2 regions of the Delftia sp. S65 genome follow, and region 2 is predicted to be linked to the other one. Evidence: predicted binding sites of a transcription regulator. Region 2 holds the regulator's gene; the other holds the start of a gene.
The links. Region 2 encodes NrdR, which represses ribonucleotide reductase genes. Its sites were predicted from a motif close to CACNANATNTNGTG; they were not measured.
Positions count from the first base shown of each region.

Region 1: IAE24_RS09825 (ribonucleoside-diphosphate reductase subunit alpha) is a predicted target of NrdR. The motif match lies at 1,988-2,001, and genes of this name have one in related genera.

Region 1 covers NZ_JACVUR010000008.1:78,298-84,084, forward strand. The annotation lists gene IAE24_RS09815 (sigma-54-dependent transcriptional regulator) at 1-975, shown strand, start outside; gene ampD (1,6-anhydro-N-acetylmuramyl-L-alanine amidase AmpD) at 962-1,597, shown strand; gene IAE24_RS09825 (ribonucleoside-diphosphate reductase subunit alpha) at 2,127-5,048, shown strand; gene IAE24_RS09830 (ribonucleotide-diphosphate reductase subunit beta) at 5,255-5,787, shown strand, end outside.
Region 2 covers NZ_JACVUR010000001.1:8,138-13,924, forward strand. The annotation lists gene IAE24_RS00015 (lytic transglycosylase domain-containing protein) at 1-314, shown strand, start outside; ZMP/ZTP riboswitch at 451-626, shown strand; gene glyA (serine hydroxymethyltransferase) at 661-1,908, shown strand; gene nrdR (transcriptional regulator NrdR) at 1,931-2,386, shown strand; gene aroC (chorismate synthase) at 2,453-3,550, opposite strand; gene IAE24_RS00035 (helix-turn-helix domain-containing protein) at 3,750-4,247, shown strand; gene IAE24_RS00040 (CBS domain-containing protein) at 4,402-4,854, opposite strand; gene IAE24_RS00045 (O-acetylhomoserine aminocarboxypropyltransferase) at 4,961-5,787, shown strand, end outside.

The DNA of each region.
Region 1 (5,787 bases), on a different contig from region 2:
GGCACGGGCAAGGAGCTGGTGGCCCGCGCGCTGCATGCCTGCAGCCAGCGCGCCCATGGCCCCATGGTGGCCGTGAACTGCGGCGCCATTCCCGAAAACCTGCTGGAGGCCGAGTTCTTCGGCGCGCGCAAGGGCTCCTATACCGGCGCCACCCAGGACCGCGACGGCTACTTCCAGGCGGCGCGCGGCGGCACCTTGTTCCTGGACGAGATCGGCGACCTGCCCCTGGCCATGCAGGCCAAGCTGCTGCGCGCCATCCAGGAGCGCCGCGTGCGCCCCCTGGGCTCCGCACAGGAGGAAGCGGCCGATGTACGCATCGTCAGCGCCACCCACCGTGACCTGGCTGCCGATGTGCAGCAGGGGCGCTTCCGGCAGGACCTGTACTACCGCCTCAATGTCATCGAGGTGCTGCTGCCCCCGCTGCGTGAGCGCCGCGAAGACCTGCCTGCCCTGTGCCGCGCCCTGCTGGCACGGCTGTCGCAGGAATCCGGTCTGCCCATGCCCGAGATCGACGAGCGTTCAGTGCAGCAGATCGCCCGCCTGCCCCTGCCCGGCAATGTTCGTGAACTGGAGAACCTGCTGCACCGCGCCATCACGCTGGGCGAGGACGGGCCGCTGCGCATAGATCCCGAGATGCAGCTGCCCTGCGGCACGCCGCCCGCACCGCCCGCACCACCCGCATCCGCCTCGCCCTCTTCTTCGCTCTCGCCTTCGCGCCCCCTGCCGCCAAGCGGCCCGCTATCGCCAGAGCCAGCCGATGCCGACCTGCCCCGTGACCTGCAGGCCTGGCTGGACGAGCGCGAGCGCGGCATCCTGGTGCAGGCGCTGCAGGAAAACGGCTTCAACCGCACGGCCACCGCCGCGCGCCTGGGCCTGAGCCTGCGCCAGATCCGCTACCGCATCGACCGGCTGAACATCGCCCTGCCCGGCGATGCCAGCGCGGAGACGGACGGAGGCGGCCATGGCGAGTCCTGATCCGCAGCCGCAAGCCACCCAGGCCCCGGCCTGGACCTGGCAAGGCGGCTGGCTGCAGCAGGCCCGCCACCTGCCCTCGCCCAACTTTGGCGAGCGCCCGGCCCAGGCGCTGGTCGATCTGGTCGTCGTGCACTCCATCAGCCTGCCCCCCGGCGAGTACGGCACGGGTGCGGTCCAGCAACTGTTCACCAACCAGCTCGACTGGGACGCTCATCCTTACTACCAGGGGATACGCGGCCTGGAGGTGTCGGCGCATTTCTTCATCACGCGCCAGGGCGAGGTCTGGCAGTTTGTGGACTGCGACGCGCGCGCCTGGCATGCAGGCGCTTCCTGCTGGCGGGGCCGCGACCGCTGCAACGACGACTCCATCGGCATAGAACTCGAAGGCCTGGAGGGCCTGCGGTTCGAGCCGGCCCAGTACGCGGCGCTCGATGCCCTGTGCAACGCCATCGCGGCGCGCTACCCCGTGGCCCATCTCGCAGGCCATGAGCACATCGCGCCGGGCCGCAAATGCGATCCGGGCGCAGGCTTCGACTGGCACCGGCTGCGCGGGCTGCTGGCCCATCACCCAGCCACGGCGAACTGGCAGCTGCCGCCGGGCGCGGGCCAGCCCTCCACGTAAGCGCACACCCTCATCGCAGGCACCGCCAGGTCTTGCGCAAAATCCCGCTTGTCCACAGGCAGAGGACAAAGGCTGTGTCAATCCAGAAAGCAACCGATGTGGCGCGCCAGGCGCATGCACCGGCTGCCTGATCATTTTTTACAAATTCACGCATGTGTCGCAGCCCCACTGTCCATGGGGCTTTCAGCGGTCCGACCGGCGCAGGGCCAAGGCTGCCGCGGCTTGCGGCGGACCATCGCCCGCAAGCCACGGCGCAGCGGGCCTTTGCTGCTATTGGCTTGTAGGTTGCGCACCCGTTTGGCGCAGCGCAAACAGCGGTTTTCCGGCTGTGAGTACCCCGTGTACATGAGACGGCGATACACTACAGGTAGTGCCCAGAAGCACGCTGGACACCATATCTAGTGTTCACAAGCTGTGCACACCCTGTGAAAACGGTGTGTACATCCGACCCCGATTCCATCTCCCAGCAAGCCTGCCCCAAGTGCAGGTCCGCGTCCGTTCTATCCACAAACACCCGTTGAGGAAACTCATGCAAGAAGCACTGAATTCTTTGGCTCCCGCTGCGCACGGTGATGCTGCCAATCCTTCCTCCGCCCATCACCTGTCCGTGCAGGACGGCTACCAGATCATCCGCCGCAGCGGCGATGTGGTGCCCTTCACGCCGCAAAAGATCGCCGTCGCGCTGACCAAGGCCTTCCTGGCCGTGCGCGGCGCCCAGGGCGCGGCCTCCGCCAGCGTGCGCGAGACCGTGGATGAGCTGACCCAGGCCGTGGTTCGCGCACTGCTGCGCTCGCGTCCGGGCGGCGGCACCTTCCATATTGAAGATGTGCAGGACCAGGTCGAACTGGGCCTGATGCGCGGCGGCCACCACGACGTGGCACGCGCCTACGTGCTGTACCGCGACCGCCGCAACCAGGAACGTGCCGAGCAAAAGAAGGCCGCCGAGGCCGCAGCGGTTGCCGCCGCAGCACCGGCGCCCGTGCTGCATGTGACCGACAACGGCCAGCGCGTGCCGCTGGACCAGGCCCGCCTGCTGGCGCTGATCGAGGCGTCCTGCCGCAACCTCAACGCCGATATCCAGGCCGCCCCCATCGTCGCCGAGACGCTGCGCAACCTGTACGACGGCGTGCCGATCGAAGAAGTCTTCAAGGCCTCCATCCTGGCCGCTCGCACGCTGATCGAGAAAGACCCCGACTACACCTACGTCACCGCCCGCCTGCTGCTGCACACGATCGTGCGCGAGGTCATGGGCCGTGACGTGCACCCGGCCGACATCCAGGCGGCCTACGCAGAGTACTTCCCCGGCTTCATCCGCAAGGGCGTGGACAACGAGCTGCTCAACCCCGAGCTGCTGAACTACGACCTGCCCCGCCTGGCTGCCGCCATCAAGGCCGAGCGCGACGAGCAGTTCGACTACCTGGGCCTGCAGACCCTGTACGACCGCTACTTCCTGCACGTGCGCAAGACGCGCATCGAGCTGCCCCAGTCCTTCTTCATGCGCGTGGCCATGGGCCTGGCGCTGCAGGAAGAGGACCGCAATGCACGCGCCATCGAGTTCTACGAGCTGCTGTCGTCCTTCGACTTCATGAGCAGCACGCCCACGCTGTTCAACAGCGGCACGCTGCGCTCGCAGCTGTCTTCCTGCTACCTGACCACGGTGCCCGACGATCTGGACGGCATCTATGAGTCCATCAAGGAAAACGCCCTGCTGTCCAAGTTCGCCGGCGGACTGGGCAACGACTGGACGCGCGTGCGCGCCCTGGGTTCGCGCATCAAGGGCACGAACGGCGAGTCGCAGGGCGTGGTGCCCTTCCTCAAGGTGGTCAACGACACGGCCGTGGCCGTGAACCAGGGCGGCAAGCGCAAGGGCGCCGTCTGCACCTACCTGGAGACCTGGCACCTGGACATCGAGGAATTCCTCGAACTGCGCAAGAACACCGGCGACGACCGCCGCCGCACGCACGACATGAACACGGCGAACTGGATTCCCGACCTGTTCATGAAGCGCGTCATGGAAAAGGGCCACTGGACCCTGTTCTCGCCCTCCGATGTCGGCGACCTGCACGACCTCTTCGGCGCCGCCTTCGAGCACGCCTACAAGGCCTACGAAACCAAGGCCGACAACGGCGAACTCAAGCTGTTCAAGCGCATCCCGGCCATGGACCTGTGGCGCAAGATGCTGTCCATGCTGTTCGAGACCGGCCACCCCTGGGTCACCTTCAAGGACCCCTGCAACGTGCGCTCGCCCCAGCAGCACGCCGGCGTGGTGCACTCGTCCAACCTGTGCACCGAGATCACGCTGAACACCAGCGACACCGAGACCGCCGTCTGCAACCTGGGCTCGGTCAACCTGGCGCGCCACATCGTCGATGGCGCCATCGACCACGGCAAGCTGCGCAAGACCATCACCACGGCCATGCGCATGCTGGACAACGTGATCGACATCAACTACTACGCCGTGCAGAAGGCCAAGGACTCCAACCTGCGCCACCGCCCGGTGGGCCTGGGCCTGATGGGCTTCCAGGATGCGCTCTATGAAATGCGCATCGCCTACGCCAGCGACGCGGCCGTGGAGTTCGCCGACCAGTCGATGGAAGCCATCTGCTACTACGCCTACTGGGCCTCCACCGAGCTGGCCAAGGAACGCGGCCAGTACTCCAGCTACAAGGGCTCGCTGTGGGACCAGGGCATCCTGCCGCTGGACACGCTGAACCTGCTGGAGAAGGCACGCGGCGGCTATGTGGAAGTGGACCGCTCCTCGCGCCTGGACTGGGATGCCCTGCGCGCCAAGATCGGCCAGCACGGCATGCGCAACTCCAACTGCGTGGCCATCGCGCCCACGGCGACCATCTCCAACATCGTCGGCGTCGATGCCTCCATCGAGCCCTCGTTCGGCAACCTGTCGGTCAAGTCCAACCTGTCCGGCGAGTTCACCGTCATCAACCAGTACCTGGTGCGTGACCTGAAGCGCCTGGGCCTGTGGGACGACGTGATGGTCATGGACCTCAAGCACTTCGACGGCTCGCTGCGCCCCATCGACCGCGTGCCCCAGGACGTCAAGAGCCTGTACGCCACCGCCTTCGAGGTCGAGCCCACCTGGCTGGTCGAGGCCGCTGCGCGCCGCCAGAAGTGGATCGACCAGGCCCAGAGCCTGAACATCTACATGGCCGGTGCATCGGGCAAGAAGCTGGACGACACCTACAAGCTGGCCTGGCTGCGCGGTCTGAAGACCACCTACTACCTGCGCACCACCAGCGCCACCAACATCGAGAAGTCCACGGTGCAAAGCCGCGTGCTCAACGCCGTGCCCTCGGCCGCCGCCGCACAGCCTGCCGCCGTGAACACCTCCAGCGCCCTGGAAGCCGCGGCAGCCGCCGCGCGCGCCCAGGCACCGGCGACGGACATCAAGTTCTGCGCCATCGACGATCCCGGCTGCGAAGCCTGCCAGTAAGCCGCGCAGCGCGGGGCCTCGCCACGGCGCAGGCCCCGCGCCCTGCCCGCCAGCCAGCGCCATGCGCAGGATCTTCGCCATGGACCTTGGGCCTGCTCAACACGCCAGGCCACCCATGGTCCTACATTGACCGGAGCAGAAAGAGAGGACTCTTTCGCACCGAATGAACTGAACATATGCCCCAGGGCATGCCGGAGAAAATTGCAATGCTGACCTTTGACGACGACGCCACCCTCTCGAACACGCCCAGCGGCGCGGAGGCTGCGCCGAGCACCACACACAAGCGCGTGAATGCCGCCGACAAGCGCATCATCAATGCCAAGACCGACGTCAATCAGCTGGTGCCGTTCAAGTACAAGTGGGCCTGGGAAAAGTATCTGGCCACCTGCGCCAACCACTGGATGCCGCAGGAAGTGAACATGAACCGCGACATCGCCCTGTGGAAGGACCCCAACGGCCTGACCGAGGACGAGCGCCGCATCATCAAGCGCAACCTGGGTTTCTTCGTGACGGCCGATTCGCTGGCCGCCAACAACATCGTGCTGGGCACCTACCGCCACATCACGGCGCCCGAATGCCGCCAGTTCCTGCTGCGCCAGGCCTTCGAGGAAGCCATCCACACCCACGCCTACCAGTACATCGTGGAGTCGCTGGGCCTGGATGAGGGCGAGATCTTCAACGCCTATCTCGAAGTCCCCTCCATCCGCGACAAGGACGAATTCCTGATCCCCTTCATCGA
Region 2 (5,787 bases):
CCATCGAAGGAGGCCTGCGCTACTACGTGGGCGCGGCCAACCTGCCCACCGACGGTGGCTACGCCGCCAAGGTGCTGGCCGAGCATCAGCGCCTGCGCATGGCCGCCGGCCTGCGTGCCGTGCCTTTGATGACCGCCAAGGTCGATCAGCCCCGGCAGGCCGTACAGATCGCCTCCACCAAGCCGGCCACCCCCGTGGCCGAGGCCTCGGGCCCGGCAGCATCGGCTGCGCCTGCAGCCGTGCCGGTCAGCTCGAGCAACACCTCTGCCCGCTCCGAGCAGGTGGCCCTTCAGTCCCAGGAGCCGGCGCTGTAGCCTACTTCCCGGCATAGTGAACGCACAGCTGGCCAAGGCCAGCTTTTTTCATGCCCGATCCAACTGCAGTTGGCTCACGCAAACGCCTTCTGCAACGCCCCTGCCAGGTCTTCGGCGCCACCGGCTCAGCTACACTAGCGGGGTACGCAACTGGCGATAGGCGCAGCCGCTTCACGCACCGCTGCCGCTGACGTGGAAACCAGCAGAAGGCCCGAGAAGGACCACCTTCTGTGAACCACCGGGGAGCGTACCGCCCAGCCTCCATGCGCACGCGGGATCTGGAGTGTTCCGCCGTTCGCCTGGGCAGCCCTTGGCCTCAAGGGAATTTCAAGTTCACAGGACTGCCATGTTTCAACGCACCAATACCGTCGAGAAGGTCGACGCCGAAGTCTTTGCCGCCATCCAGGCCGAGAACCTGCGTCAACAAGAACATATCGAGCTGATCGCCAGCGAGAACTATTGCTCGCCTGCCGTGATGGAAGCCCAGGGCTCCCAGCTCACCAACAAGTACGCCGAAGGCTATCCGGGCAAGCGCTACTACGGCGGCTGCGAGAACGTCGATGTGGTCGAGCAGCTCGCCATCGACCGCGTCAAGAAGCTGTTCGGCGCCGAAGCTGCCAACGTGCAGCCCAACTCCGGCTCCCAGGCCAACCAGGCCGTGCTGATGGCCTTTGCCAAGCCCGGCGACACCATCATGGGCATGAGCCTGGCCGAAGGCGGTCACCTGACGCACGGCATGCCGCTGAACATGTCGGGCAAGTGGTTCAACGTGGTCTCCTACGGCCTGAACGCCGAAGAAGCCATCGACTACGACAAGATGGAAGCGCTGGCGCGCGAGCACAAGCCCCGCATCATCGTGGCCGGCGCATCTGCCTACGCCCTGGCCATCGACTTCGAGCGCTTCGCCAAGATCGCCCGGGAAGTCGGCGCCATCTTCTGGGTGGACATGGCCCACTATGCCGGCCTGATCGCCGCAGGCGTGTACCCCAACCCCGTGCCCCATGCCGACGTGGTCACCACCACCACGCACAAGAGCCTGCGCGGCCCGCGCGGCGGCGTGATCCTGATGAAGGCCGAGCACGAGAAGGCCATCAACAGCGCCATCTTCCCCGGCCTGCAAGGCGGCCCGCTGATGCATGTCATTGCCGGCAAGGCCGTGGCCTTCAAGGAAGCGCTGTCGCCCGAGTTCAAGACCTACCAGGAACAGGTCGTGAAGAACGCCAAGGTTGTCGCGGAAACGCTGACGGCACGCGGTCTGCGCATCGTCTCCGGCCGCACGGAAAGCCACGTCATGCTGGTGGACCTGCGCGCCAAGGGCATCACCGGCAAGGCGGCCGAAGCCGCGCTGGGCGCCGCCCACATGACGATCAACAAGAACTCCATCCCCAACGATCCCGAAAAGCCGATGGTGACCAGCGGCATCCGCGTGGGCACGCCCGCCATGACCACGCGCGGCTTCAAGGAAGAGGAAGCCCGCCTGACAGCCAACCTGCTGGCCGACGTGCTGGAGAACCCCGCCGACGAAGCCAACCTGGCCCGCGTGCGCGCCCAGGTGGCCGAGCTGACGGCCCGCTTCCCGGTCTACGGCGCCTGAGTTGCACGCATAGAGGCCTGCCATGAAGTGCCCGTTCTGCAGCCATCCGGACACCCAGGTCGTGGAGACCCGTGAGGCCGAGGATGGGGGCTTCATCCGCCGCCGCCGCCAGTGCGGCGGCTGCGACAAGCGCTTCACCACCTACGAGCGGCCCGAGGTCAGCTTTCCCGCCATCGTCAAGAAGGACGGGCGGCGCATCGAGTACGAGCGCGCCAAGCTGCTGGGCTCGTTCAAGATCGCGCTGCGCAAGCGCCCCGTGAGCACAGAGCAGATCGATGCCGCCATCGAGCGCATCGAGGAGCGGCTGCGCAACCTGGGCGAGCGCGAAGTGCTCTCCAGCCGCCTGGGCGAGATGGTGATGCGCGAGCTCAAGCTGCTCGACAAGGTCGGCTACATCCGCTACGCCAGCGTCTACCGCAGCTTCGAGGATGTGGACGATTTCAAGAACGTCATGGATGAGGTGCGCAATCCCGGCTGATCAGGCCGGCAGGACGCAAGAAAGCCGCCCTTGGGCGGCTTTTTCTTTGGTGGCCTGGCAGTGCTTTCAGGGCGCGGCGGCAGGGATGGGAGCCAGGCCCGAATCCACGTCACCGCACTGTGCGCGGTGGCGCAGCGCATGGTCCATCACCACCAGGGCCAGCAGCGCCTCGGCGATGGGCGCTGCGCGGATGCCGACGCAGGGGTCGTGGCGACCCTTGGTGATGACCTCGGTGCTCTGGCCCTGCACGTCGATGGATTCGCGCGGCGTGATGATGGAACTGGTGGGCTTGATGCCTATGCGCACTTCCAGATCCTGACCCGTGCTGATGCCGCCGACGATGCCACCGGCGTTGTTGCTGCGAAAGCCTTCGGGACTCAGCGAGTCGCCGTGCGTGGTGCCGCGCTGGACCACGCTGTCGAAGCCGGCACCGATCTCCACGGCCTTGACCGCGTTCAGGCCCATCATGGCGTAGGCGACGTCGGCATCCAGGCGGTCATACAGCGGCTGGCCCAGGCCCACCGGCATGCCGCTGGCCTGCACGCGCAGCGCCGCGCCGCAGGAGTCGCCCGACTTGCGCAGCGCATCCATGTATTCCTCGTATTGGGACACATCGGCCACCGGCGCAAAGAAGGGGTTGTTGCGCACATGCTCCCAGCTCTCGAAGGGCAGCGACAGCTCGCCCACCTGGGTCATGCAGGCGCGGAACTCGGTGCCGAACTTTTCCTTGAGCCACTTCCTGGCCACGGCACCAGCGGCCACCGTGGGGGCCGTCAGCCGTGCCGAGGAACGGCCGCCGCCGCGCGGATCACGGATGCCGTATTTCTGGAAGTAGGTGTAGTCGGCATGGCCGGGACGAAAGCTCTGCGCAATGTTGGAGTAGTCCTTGCTGCGCTGGTCGGTATTGCGGATCAGCAGCGCGATCGGCGTGCCCGTGGTGCGGCCTTCGTAGACGCCCGAGAGGATTTCCACCGCATCGGGCTCGTTGCGCTGGGTCACGAACTTGCTGGTGCCGGGGCGGCGGCGATCCAGTTCTTGCTGGATATCCGCTTCGTTCAGCGCCATGCCGGGCGGACAGCCGTCGATGACGCAGCCTATGGCAGGGCCATGCGATTCGCCGAAGTTGGTGACAGTGAATAGGGTGCCGAAGGTGTTGCCGCTCATAGGCCGACGATTATGCCCGGGTAGCCCGCAAGCGCCGTGCCTGCGGCGGCGGTGCATTGCGCAGGCAGCCATCGCCCGGCGATAACAAATATAACTATCAGATTGCAAATATTCATAGTTAAAATTGCAATCTACCCTTTTTCAACCGCCTGCGGATCACCACACAGGCACCAGCCGCAAACTGCGGGAGGTTCGTGAAATGCAGGCCTCTTACGACTCAACGCAAAGCCAGGATCACAGCGACCCTGCGCGCAGCACTCCACCGGCATCGCCAGGCCTTCAGCACAAGGACGAGGAGCAGGACCTTCGCCCCTCGCTGCTGAATGTGCTGCTGACATCGTCCAGCCCTGGCGATTTCAGAACCCGCAACAGGCTTGCCCAGGCCAAGCAGTACATGCGGGCCCGGCTCGACGACCCCGAGCTCAAGCCCTTGCAGGTAGCCCAGGACATGGGCATGTCGCTGCGCAGCCTGGCGCGGCTGTTTGCCACCGAAGGCCTGACCCCTAGCCGCTGGCTCTGGAACGAACGGCTGGCCCAGGCGCACCTGCTGCTTCGGGCAGACAATGCGCGGCGCGTGACCGATGTGGCGCTGGCCTGTGGCTTCACCAGCTTCTCGCACTTCAGCCGCGTCTTCAGACAGGCCTATGACGTGCCGCCCAGCGCCTTGCTCAAGCCCAAACGCCGCCGCGTGCACTGACAGGTCCTGCGGCCCATCCATTCGCTGTTCACGCGACTGTCTGCTTTGCGTCCTGCGCGCAAAGACAAAGGCCTCCGCCGCATTTTGCGTTCGGAGGCCTTGCTGCCCAAGGTGAAACGGTCGAATGGTCGAAAGGTCGATATCGCCCCGACGATCAGTCCGCGCCCTGGCGCTCGCCCTCGGGCCAGTCGCGGATGTAGGCCTTGAGCATGCGGTTCTCGAAGTTCTGGCTGTCCACCACGGCCTTGGCCACGTCGTACAGGCTGATCACGCCCATGAGCATGCGCTTGTCCATCACCGGCATGTAGCGTGCGTGGCGGTCCAGCATCATGCGGCGCACCTCATCCATGTCGGTTTCCATGGTGCAGGTCATGGGAGCGTCATCCATGGCCGAGCGCACCAGCGTCTCGCCCACCCCGCCGTGCTTGACGAAGCCCTGGATCACTTCGCGGAAGGTCAGCATGCCGACCACGTCGCCATGCTCCATGACCACGAGGGAGCCGATATCGCGCTCCGACATCACCTGCACCGCGCTGGCCAGGCTTTCGTCCGGCGACACCGTGTAGAGGGTGTTGCCCTTGACGCGCAGGATGTCACTTACTTTCATGCCGTATCTCCAAATTTGTCTGTGTCGCCGTGGTTGCGGCAAGCCCGTGTCTGACAGGAAATATAGCCCACAATGCCCGCTTGCCTTGACAACCATGGAGACAGGAATGCCCGGCTACTCGGACCCCGGCTTTGACACCCTGGCGCTGCACGCGGGCGCACAGCCCGACCCCGCCACCGGAGCGCGCGCGACGCCCATCCACCTCACGACCTCGTTCGTGTTCGAGTCCAGCGACCATGCGGCCTCGCTGTTCAACCTGGAGCGCCCAGGGCACGTCTACAGCCGCATCTCCAATCCCACGAATGCCGTGCTGGAGCAGCGCGTCTCGGCCCTGGAAGGCGGCGTGGGCGCCATCGCCGTGGCCAGCGGCCAGGCGGCGCTGCACCTGTCGGTGGCCACGCTCATGGGCGCGGGCAGCCACATCGTGGCCAGCACGGCGCTGTACGGCGGCTCGCAGAACCTGCTTCACTACACGCTGGCGCGCTTCGGCATAGAAACCACCTTCGTCAAGCCCGGCGACATCGACGGCTGGCGCGCCGCGGTGCGCCCCAACACCAAGCTGTTCTTCGGCGAGACGGTGGGCAACCCGGGCCTGGACGTGCTCGACATTCCCACCATCAGCGCCATCGCACATGAGGCCGGCGTGCCGCTGCTGGTGGACTCCACGCTGACCTCGCCCTGGCTGATGAAGCCGCTGGAGCATGGCGCGGACATCGTCTACCACTCGGCCACCAAGTTCCTGTCGGGCCACGGCACCGTGGTCGGCGGCATCGTGGTGGATGGCGGCAGCTTCGACTGGGAAAAATCGGGGCGCTTCCCCGAGCTGACCGAGCCCTACGACGGCTTCCACAACATGGTGTTCAGCGAGGAAAGCAGCACCGGCGCCTTCCTGCTGCGCGCCCGCCGCGAAGGCCTGCGCGACTTCGGCGCCTG